Dongshaea marina: one gene and its partner. The protein of the gene in region 2 interacts with the protein of the main gene of each other region in a pairwise test. Links are inferred from orthologs where the notes say so. Each region holds a gene or a part of one and is shown on either strand. Other genes may lie near its edges.

Region 1 (3,368 bases), 2.7 Mb from region 2 along the record:
CCGCCTTGCTGACCAGATCGACCCCGGCGATTTTCAAACGGTTCACCACCATACGATAGAGGTTACTATTCTGATCACCCACCACCTGCAGGGTTTTTAACTGAGGCGGCAGGGGCGGTGCGGTGCGCATCTGGAAACCACAGGCCTGCAACAGCAGACCTGCAATCAGCAGTGGCAAGAGGCGAAGCGCTCTTTTCACTTGTGCTCCTTAGTTGGCAACAATGTTAAGTAGCTTGTTGGGAACAAAGATCACCTTGCGAATGGTCTTTCCGTCGGTGAACTTGCTGACATTATCTTCCGCCAGCGCAAGCTCCTGGACCTGTGACTGCTCGGCATTGGCAGGGACCGTCAGCTTGGCACGGACCTTACCATTGACCTGAACCACCACCAGTTTCTCATCTTCAACGATGGCAGCCTTGTCGACATTTGGCCACTGGGCCTGGTCGATGGCGCCTTCGTGACCCAGCTCCTTCCACAGCGCGAAGCTTGCATGCGGGGTGATGGGGTAGAGCATGGTGACAACCGCGGTCAGGGCTTCGTGCATCAGCGCCTTGTCATTTTCAGACTCAAGAGGTGCCTTCACCAGCTGATTCATCAGCTCCATCACGGCAGCGATCGCCGTGTTGAAGGTCTGGCGACGACCGATATCATCACTGGCTTTATCTATGGTCTTGTGCAGAGCCCGGCGCAGAACTTTTTGCTCATTGCTCAGAGTGCTGAGATCAAGAGCCGGATGTTCGCCAGCTTCCTTGTACTGGTGAGCCAGGCGCCACAGGCGACGCAAGAAGCGTTGAGCCCCCTCAACACCCGAGTCAGACCACTCCAGAGTCATGTCGGCGGGAGAGGCAAACATCATGAACAGACGCACCGTGTCTGCACCGTATTTCTCCACCATCAGCTGTGGGTCGATGCCGTTGTTCTTCGACTTGGACATCTTGGTCATACCCGCGTGGGTTAATTCGTTGCCCTGCTGATCGGTTGCCCTGGTGATGCGTCCCTTGTTATCGCGCTCCAGGATCGCCTCGGCAGGGCTAACCCACACCCGGGCACCCTTGTCATTGAGGTAGTAGAAGGCATCCGCCAGTACCATTCCCTGACACAGCAGGCGCTTGAACGGTTCATCTGAGTTGACCAGTCCGGTATCACGCAGCAGCTTGTGGAAGAAGCGCGCATATAGCAGGTGCATACAGGCATGCTCGATGCCGCCGATGTACTGGTCGACCGGCAGCCAGTAGTTAGCCTGCTCAGGGTTGAGCATGCCGTCCTGGTAGTTGGGGCTACAGTAGCGAGCATAGTACCAGGAGGATTCCATGAAGGTATCGAAGGTATCTGTCTCACGCAGTGCATTCTGCCCCTGGTAGCTGGTTTGTGCCCAGCTCTTATCGGCCTTGATCGGGCTCTGAACCCCATCCATGACGACATCTTCGGGCAGCACCACAGGCAGCTCTTCGGCAGGTACCGGAACCACCTCACCATTGTCCAGGGTTTGCATCGGAATTGGTGCTCCCCAGTAACGCTGACGAGAAACCCCCCAGTCACGCAGGCGGAAGTTCACCCGCTTGCTGCCAAGACCCAGCTCATTGAGTTTATTGGCGATTGCATCAAAGGCATCTTCGGAGCTCAGACCGCTGAACTCTCCAGAATCAAACAGCACACCCATCTCGGTGAAGGCCTGCTCTGAAATATCCAGCGCACTGCCATCGGCAGGCTTGATCACAGGGATTATATCCAGGCCATATTTGCCGGCGAACTCATAGTCGCGTTGATCGTGAGCGGGAACCGCCATCACCGCACCCGAGCCATAATCCATCAGCACGAAGTTAGCGACCCAGATTGGAACTTCTTTACCGGTCAGAGGATGGATAGCATGAAGGCCTGTGGCCATCCCCTTCTTTTCCATGGTGGCAAGCTCTGCTTCGGCGACCTTGGTGTGCTTACACTCTTCGATGAAGGCGGCCAGCTCAGGGTTGTTGTGGGCGGCTTGCTGGGCTAGTGGGTGGCCTGCGGCAATTCCCATGTAGCTCACCCCGAACAGGGTGTCGGGACGTGTGGTGTAGATATCAAAGCTCTGATCTGAATCTGCCACCTTGAAGGTCATCTCGACCCCTTCGGAGCGGCCAATCCAGTTGCGCTGCATGGTCTTGACCATCTCAGGCCAGCCTTCGAGCTTTTCGATATCGTCCAGTAGCTCCTGGGCATACTCGGTGATCTTGATAAACCACTGAGGGATCTCTTTTTGCTCGACCGGTGTGTCACAGCGCCAGCAGCGGTCATCAACTACCTGCTCGTTGGCCAGTACCGTCTGATCGTTGGGGCACCAGTTGACCGAAGAGGTCTTCTTATAGACCAGTCCCTTCTCATAGAGCTTGGTGAAGAACCACTGCTCCCAGCGGTAGTAATCAGGATCACAGGTCGCAAGCTCCCGATCCCAGTCATAGCCAAGGCCCAGCATCTTTAGCTGACCCTTCATGTACTCTATGTTTTCATAGGTCCAGGGAGCCGGAGCCGTATTGTTCTTGATCGCAGCGTTTTCTGCAGGCAGACCAAAGGCATCCCAACCGATCGGTTGCAGAACATTTTTGCCCTGCAGTCGTTGGTAGCGGGCGATCACATCACCAATGGTGTAGTTGCGCACATGCCCCATATGCAGTCGCCCGGATGGGTAGGGGAACATGGACAGGCAGTAGAACTTTTCTTTGCCCTCTTGCTCAGTAGCCTTGAAGGTTTGGTGATCGGTCCAGTGGGATTGAACCTTGGATTCAATCTCCTGAGGAGTATATTGCTCTTGCATCGGCGATACCCGGGTTATAAATTGCTAAGAAGAAGTCATAAAATCGCCATAGAATACCTTAGACACGGCGGTTGCAACAATAGCCAGCGGTGGATTTTGGTTGTGAGATAGCTGGTGGCCCATAGGCGATTTCAAGCGCCTGTTTGAGGGATAAGAGGGAGTTGTATTATGGAAAGAAAACGTAGCGGTTATACGCTTTTTGTCAATCACCTGAAGCAGCACTGGCAACAGACTGAAACCTTTCAGAAAAAACAGCTCGAGGAGCTGATTGATACCACCGAGGAATATCTGACCGCGGCCGGCGATCTCACCAAGGATGAAGCGGAGCTCATCGCCTGCTATGTCAAAAACGATCTGGGGCACTGGCCAAAGAGATCTCCCAGAGTCGGGGCTCGTTTCGTGAGGGAGTTTTTTACCTGGCTCTCAAAGAGACACTGTGGCACTGGCTGGAGGAGGTGGCGGATCACACCCGGATCGAATGGTCCGAGCTGGCCCTGATACAGGCTGAGCGCAATGATGAGGTCAAAGCTGGAGAGTGGAGCGCTGCGGCACGCCTTAAGTGTGATAAGTGCGGTGA
Region 2 (6,181 bases):
CCACGTGAGCAACAGGGCCTCGGCTGGGGCGGCGATATTTTATCTCAACGGTCTTCGCTCGTTTGCTGATACAGCTATAAGTCGGTGACTTAAGAGGAACATTCATGAGCTGAAAGACCGAATCAAGGAATCCTTGCAACCCCCTCAGTGGAAGGCTGAATACTCCTTTGAGCATCAACGCGGTTTCGATAGCGGTATCACTGAACGTGAAGCCTCTTCCTCTGTCGCCATGGTGCTCCTGACAATGCCAGTTTTTGACTGCATTCTCATCCAACCAGAAGGTGATCGAGCCACGCTTTACCAATGCTTTATTGTATTGAGACCAGTTCTTGATTTTGCCGTTGGATTTACCCATTTGAAGCTTCCCATCATGACGATGGGAGATCAGATCTTGCTCAAACCAAAAGGTTCCATCGATTTAGGAAACAACGCCAGTTTGCACCATCACTGTATGTGGCTGAGGGGCCGGTCGTGTCGTTTTATGGTTTTCCCTATCCAACCCGGATGGCTATCGTGCGCCTCGCCGATGGCGGGCTGTGGGTCTGGTCGCCGGTTGCTCTGACCGATGAGCTGGCCTGCGCTGTCGAGGCGCTCGGCCCGGTTAACCACATAGTCTCTCCCAACAAGATTCATCACCTGTTCCTCAAGGAGTGGGCCGACAGATGGCCCGAGGCGCGTTTGTATGCACCGCCCGGCCTTGCTCGCAGAAAGCCTGAGCTAAGTTTTACTGCTGAGCTTGGAGATGGGGCGGAACCTGCTTGGGCCGGGGAAATTGATCAGCTGATATTTCATGGCTCGTTTGCCATGGAGGAGGTGGTGTTTTTTCATCGCCCCTCCCAAACAGCGATCATCTGTGATCTGATCCAGCGTCACGACTCAGAGAAGATGCGGGGTTGGAAAGGAATGCTGATGAAGCTTGATGGTTTGGTCGGTGAGAAGGGGAGTACCCCGCGAGAGTGGCGGCTGAGCTTTATCCGCAAAGAGCCCGCCCGGACGGCCCGGCAGAAACTGATTGAATGGCAGCCGCAGCGGCTACTGATCGCCCATGGTGAGTGTGCCCAAACCGGTGCGACACCGATTATCCAGAGTGCCCTGAGCTGGATCTGATACCCTGTGATGGAACTGTTTGGCTGAGGGGTTTGGTGATCTCCAGGCCGGTCGCGGCCAATAAAAAACCAGCCAGGTGTCTTGGCTGGTTTTTTAGATCCTGGTAAGTCGGAGATCATTCTTGCGCTTGCTTCACCCGGATTTTGCTTTTAGCGACCTTGGTCTGATTCAGGCTGTCGATTGCAGCTTTTGCTTCACTTTCATCTAGCATCTCCACAAATGCAAACCCTTTCGATTTGCCGGTTTCCTGGTCTAGCACCAGGTTGCACTCAGCGACAGTGCCATGAGTCGAGAACAGATCACAGATTTCATCTTCGGTCATGGTGCGTGCGAGGTTGAGAACTAAAAGTTTCATAATGAACCGTTTGGTACAGGAAGTCGGGCGCGGATTGTCTCAGGTTCACGCTGACAAATCCATTAGTGGGTGAGGATTTCACTTCCAATAAGTAATTCTTCTGCATGCCTCAGTAACTGTGAGCATTATTAGCTGTGGCAGGTCAACCTTGTGACGGAGAAACAAAATTCTCATCAGGAGGATAAAACCATCCATTTTTGCCGCCGAGTTGGTAATATTCACTCTTTCGGCTGACTAGCAGATAACAACAGCGAAGAATCCACAGAATGAATGAGCTACAGACCCGGGTAGACGCCCTGCGTTCCCAGATTGAAGATTACAACTATCAGTATTATGTGCTGGATAACCCGACGGTTCCGGATGCTGAATATGACCGCTTGATGCGTGAGCTGCAGCAGATAGAGCAGGAGCATCCCGAGCTGCGTTCGGCCGACTCCCCGAGCCAGAAGGTTGGCGATGTGGCCCTGGATGCCTTTTCATCGGTGGAGCATGAGATGCCGATGCTGTCGCTGGATAACGTATTTGATGCTGAGGAGCTTGAAGCCTTTGGCAAGCGGATCGCCGATCGCCTGCTGGACCCTGAGCCTCTGACCTTCTGCTGTGAGCCTAAGCTCGATGGCCTGGCGGTGAGCCTCATTTATGAAAATGGCCAGCTGGTGCGGGCGGCGACCCGGGGTGATGGGCGCAGCGGTGAGGATATTACAGTTAATGTGCGTACCATCCGGTCGATTCCGCTACGGCTTCGGGGTGAGGGCTATCCTGAGCGCCTTGAAGTGCGCGGTGAAGTCTTTATGCCCAAGGCGGGCTTTGAGAAGCTTAATGAGCGCGCCCTTGCCAAGGGGGAGAAACCCTTTGCCAATCCACGGAATGCGGCGGCCGGTAGCTTGCGTCAGTTGGATTCTAAGATCACTGCGACTCGTCCGCTGGCATTTTATGCCTACTCGACCGGGATCATCGAGGGAGGGGAGCTTGCTGACAGCCACTACCAGAGATTGCAACAGCTAAAGGGCTGGGGTCTGCCGGTGACCGCCCTGATTGAAGAGGTTAAGGGTATTGAGGGCTGTCAGTCCTATCACGATCGCCTGCTGGTCGAGCGCGATTCCCTTCCTTTTGAAATTGATGGCCTGGTGTATAAGGTCGATGATATCGCCTTGCAGGAGCAACTCGGATTTGTCTCCCGGGCACCTCGTTGGGCGATTGCCCACAAGTTCCCGGCTCAGGAAGAGCTCACCGAGTTACTCAATGTGGAGTTTCAGGTGGGGCGGACCGGTGCGATCACCCCAGTGGCAAAGCTGGAGCCCGTGTTTGTGGGGGGAGTAACCGTCTCCAATGCGACCCTGCATAACCGTGATGAGATTGAACGATTAGGTCTGATGATCGGCGATACCGTGGTGATCCGCCGCGCCGGGGATGTGATCCCTCAGGTGGTCTCTGTGGTAACGGCGCGCCGTCCCGATGATGCCCGGGCCATCGAGTTCCCTGAAACCTGCCCGGTGTGTGGCTCTGAAATAGAGCAGCTTCCTGATGAGGTAGTGGCCCGCTGTAGCGGCGGTCTTTTCTGCGGCGCCCAACGCAAAGAGGCGCTGCGTCACTTTGCATCACGCAAGGCGCTGGATATCGACGGCTGTGGTACCAAGCTGGTGGAGCAGCTGGTGGATCGGGAGCTGGTGCATACGGTGGCGGATCTCTTTTCACTGAACCAGATTGAGCTGCAATCTCTGGAGCGGATGGGACCAAAGTCCGCCCAGAAGTTACTGGCGGCTTTTGAGAAGGCTAAAGAGACCACACTGGCGCGTTTTATCTATGCCCTGGGTATTCGTGAAGTGGGCGAGGCCACAGCGGCTAATCTGGCGACTCATTTCCAGAGCCTGGAGGCGATCATGGGCGCTGAGGTAGAGGCCCTGTGTGAGGTCTCGGATGTAGGGGAGGTGGTTGCCAAGCATATCTGGCTGTTCTTCCGCCAGCCTCATAATCTTGAGGTGATCGAGTCGCTACGCTCAGCGGGGATCCACTGGCCAACTCCTGAGGCTCCCTCTGTGGACGCACAGCCTCTTGCCGGTGAAACCTATGTACTCACTGGGACTCTGAGCCTGATGGGGCGCAGTGATGCCAAGGCTAAGCTGGTAGCACTGGGGGCCAAGGTGGCAGGTTCGGTCTCCAAGAAGACCAGCTGTGTGGTTGCCGGAGAGGCGGCAGGCTCCAAGCTTGCTAAGGCGACCGAGCTGGGGGTGCCAGTTATCGATGAGCAGGGGCTGGTAGATCTCCTGGCTCAACATGGAGTTGTGGAGTAATAAGACAGCCAGTGGCCCCTTTTCGGGGCTATTGGCTAAATTGATACGAAGCATTTGTTGAGACAAAGTCGATATGTGGAATTTGACGTCCCATCCCTATCCCAAAGTGAACTCCGTTTACTCCCTCATTGAGTGGGCTATTTAGCTGCCAATTCAGCTCCCTGGAGTGCCTCTGGCCACAGCCAAACGCAAATTCCAGGATCTCCGTTCCTCGCTCCTTTCCCTGGCATAACCCCATCAATTCAGATGTTCTATCCCGATCAGCAATCACCAAACGGGTGATGGCGCTGTGTTCTATTTCCAGATACCCCCCTGACTCTGCAACTTCCTGTTGCCAGGCTTGCATGGTTGCATGATGCCTGGTTGCATCCGGGTGGGTGTAAAGATGGATTATTCCATCAAACTGAAAGCGTCCCTTAACACTAAAGCTTGACTCCTTATGCTCCTGATTAAAGATAGCTGCTTCGAGAAACTCAGCCATGGTATAGAGCCAGCCCTGGGTCAGCTCTTGATCAAAATTAGCAGCCTCAATTTCATCTTTTAATCTGATCTCTGCTCTGTGGCCCTCGCCACTTTGCACCAGGCAACCTGAGCTTTGCAAAATCTCTTGGTATATTTTGTCACGCTTGGTAACGCTCGGGATGAGTCTGGTGTTTAATAACGAACTAAGGCTATAGCTTGCTTCGTCCGGGGTGCTTAAAAACTTATTGAGCAATATGTTTGCTGAGAAGATACCGAGGTCTTCTTTGTTGAGAAGAGCCTGCTGATTAATGAGTTTGGTGATAAGAAACAAGCAATTAGAATCAAACGAAAATTGGTTAAAGTCGCTTGTTTTAAATCCCTGAGCTGAGGCTTGTGAGAGTAGGTCTGCGGCATCGCTCACCAGGGTTAGATCGTGAGTCTCTATGGCGCGCAGGAATTCAAGATGATTCATTGTATTACCAGGTATGGTTGGTTGGACATATAAAAGCACAGCCCGGAGGGCCGTGCTTTTAATTAGCCTGTCGGCTTACCAGTAGAGTTGAGCTGTCTTACGGCGGGTATTTTTGGAGAAGCTCTTAACGATTTTTTTCTGATTCATTGGAATGTCCTTTTTATCCATTTAGAAGATATTGTGTTAACGCTACCTCGCACTTTTAAATAACGAATAAATTATCGGGAATCGGTAGCACGGGATCTATTTGAGTCTGAAATTAACCTAAGTGCAACATAATATTAACCAAGACCAGTTTGCTGCGACAACTAATGGCGCTGGATGCGCAAGGATAAAGATTTGGGGTGTCTATTTTTCAGTAGATTATCTTATGAGGAAAGGCCGCTAAATTAGCCTCAGGTTTCATCGGCACTGGTTTTCGCAGGAGAGTTGTGGGTATTACTTTGGCGGATATTTTGGATACATATCTGAAGGAGCAGTTGAAAAAGCAGAAGGTTTACCTATCTCAGCGAGCTTGCCTATCACGATAAGCGAAAGCTGTGAGGGGGAGGCTCAAGGGGCTTTGCCCCCTGAGTGAAGCCCTACCACATCAGATCATCTGGGATCACATAGTCGGCGTAAGGATCATCCTCATCCACCGGCTCGCTGGATGCACTATTATCGTGAAGCGAGGCGATGAGGGTGTCGTCGATTTCGGCCAGGCGCTGGGCGATATTGGCGGGCAGGATATAGAACTTATCTTCCAGCACACAGATGGCCGCGGTACCACGGGTCAGGGCGCGTTGCACCAGCTCTTTGACGTAGAGGGTCTTGACCTTGTTGTCGAAGCTGAAGTTGTAGGCGATATCCCCGGCATAAGACTTGTCGCTATGGTGCTCGATCAGTTGCTTGACCCGGGCCCGCTCTTCTCGCAATGCCAGGATCTGCTGCTGTTTCTTGTTCAGCTCCAGATCACGCTCTTTACGCTCCTGCTGTTGACGCTGGATCTCCTGCTGCAACTCGCTGACCTCTACATGGCCTTTTTTCTTTTTGGGCTGCTTCTTGATGCGGGCGTGTTTTTCAGCCTTGGTTTTTTTCAGCTTTTTCTCATTGGTCAGCCCTGCCTTGAGAAGCTGCTCCTGTAATGAACTCATGGTGATCTCGAATGTGACAAAGATGCGGCTATTTTAACGAAAATAGCCGCCAAGTCACCCTTTGCGATTAGGCTTGGTGATGTCAGCAGAGCCTATGACTCCGGCTCGCTTTTATCGCCGCTATTGCCGTTCTTTCCATTGTTGTCACTATCCGGGTGAGGCACAAACAGGCCGTTGCCCGATTCCCAGGCCTGGTGGAGAAGTTGCATCAGCCGCTCCAGAAGTTTCGGCTCACTGGCCAGCAGTTTTTTCAGCTTATCCATAGGGATCCACAGGGCATCGACCGGGGTCTGGGCACGGATGGTGCTACTGTAGATCCCGGTGAGCAGGGCTTCGATGCCGAGTAGGGCTCCGGGAGTTT

The links. The genes of interacting proteins can lie anywhere in the genome.
Region 1: the proteins of ligA (region 2) and leuS interact in binary tests that used the Escherichia coli proteins (3 or more experiments, as listed by UniProt). The link is inferred for Dongshaea marina from one-to-one orthologs.

The regions. Positions count from the first base shown.
Region 1 is NZ_CP028897.1:4,075,736-4,079,103, reverse strand. The notes cover bases 1-3,125. They hold leuS (leucine--tRNA ligase), read right to left. Parts: upstream 2,792-3,125; coding sequence 209-2,791; downstream 1-208. Other genes in these bases: DB847_RS19055 (zinc ribbon-containing protein), read left to right, coding at 2,960-3,125; DB847_RS19065 (LPS-assembly lipoprotein LptE), read right to left, coding at 1-199. In the rest of the region: more of DB847_RS19055, read left to right, coding at 3,126-3,289; DB847_RS26160 (zinc ribbon-containing protein), read left to right, coding at 3,208-3,368.
Region 2 is NZ_CP028897.1:1,338,518-1,344,698, forward strand. Bases 1,245-4,240 are described here. They hold ligA (NAD-dependent DNA ligase LigA), read left to right. Parts: upstream 1,245-1,728; coding sequence 1,729-3,753; downstream 3,754-4,240. Other genes in these bases: DB847_RS06655 (RNA recognition motif domain-containing protein), read right to left, coding at 1,245-1,462; DB847_RS06665 (hypothetical protein), read right to left, coding at 3,782-4,240. Outside these bases: DB847_RS06645 (IS5 family transposase), read right to left, coding at 1-355; DB847_RS06650 (DUF4336 domain-containing protein), read left to right, coding at 472-1,107; more of DB847_RS06655, read right to left, coding at 1,223-1,244; more of DB847_RS06665, read right to left, coding at 4,241-4,687; DB847_RS06670 (DUF2058 domain-containing protein), read right to left, coding at 5,269-5,820; DB847_RS24840 (Crp/Fnr family transcriptional regulator), read right to left, coding at 5,913-6,181. UniProt on the Escherichia coli protein: DNA ligase that catalyzes the formation of phosphodiester linkages between 5'-phosphoryl and 3'-hydroxyl groups in double-stranded DNA using NAD as a coenzyme and as the energy source for the reaction.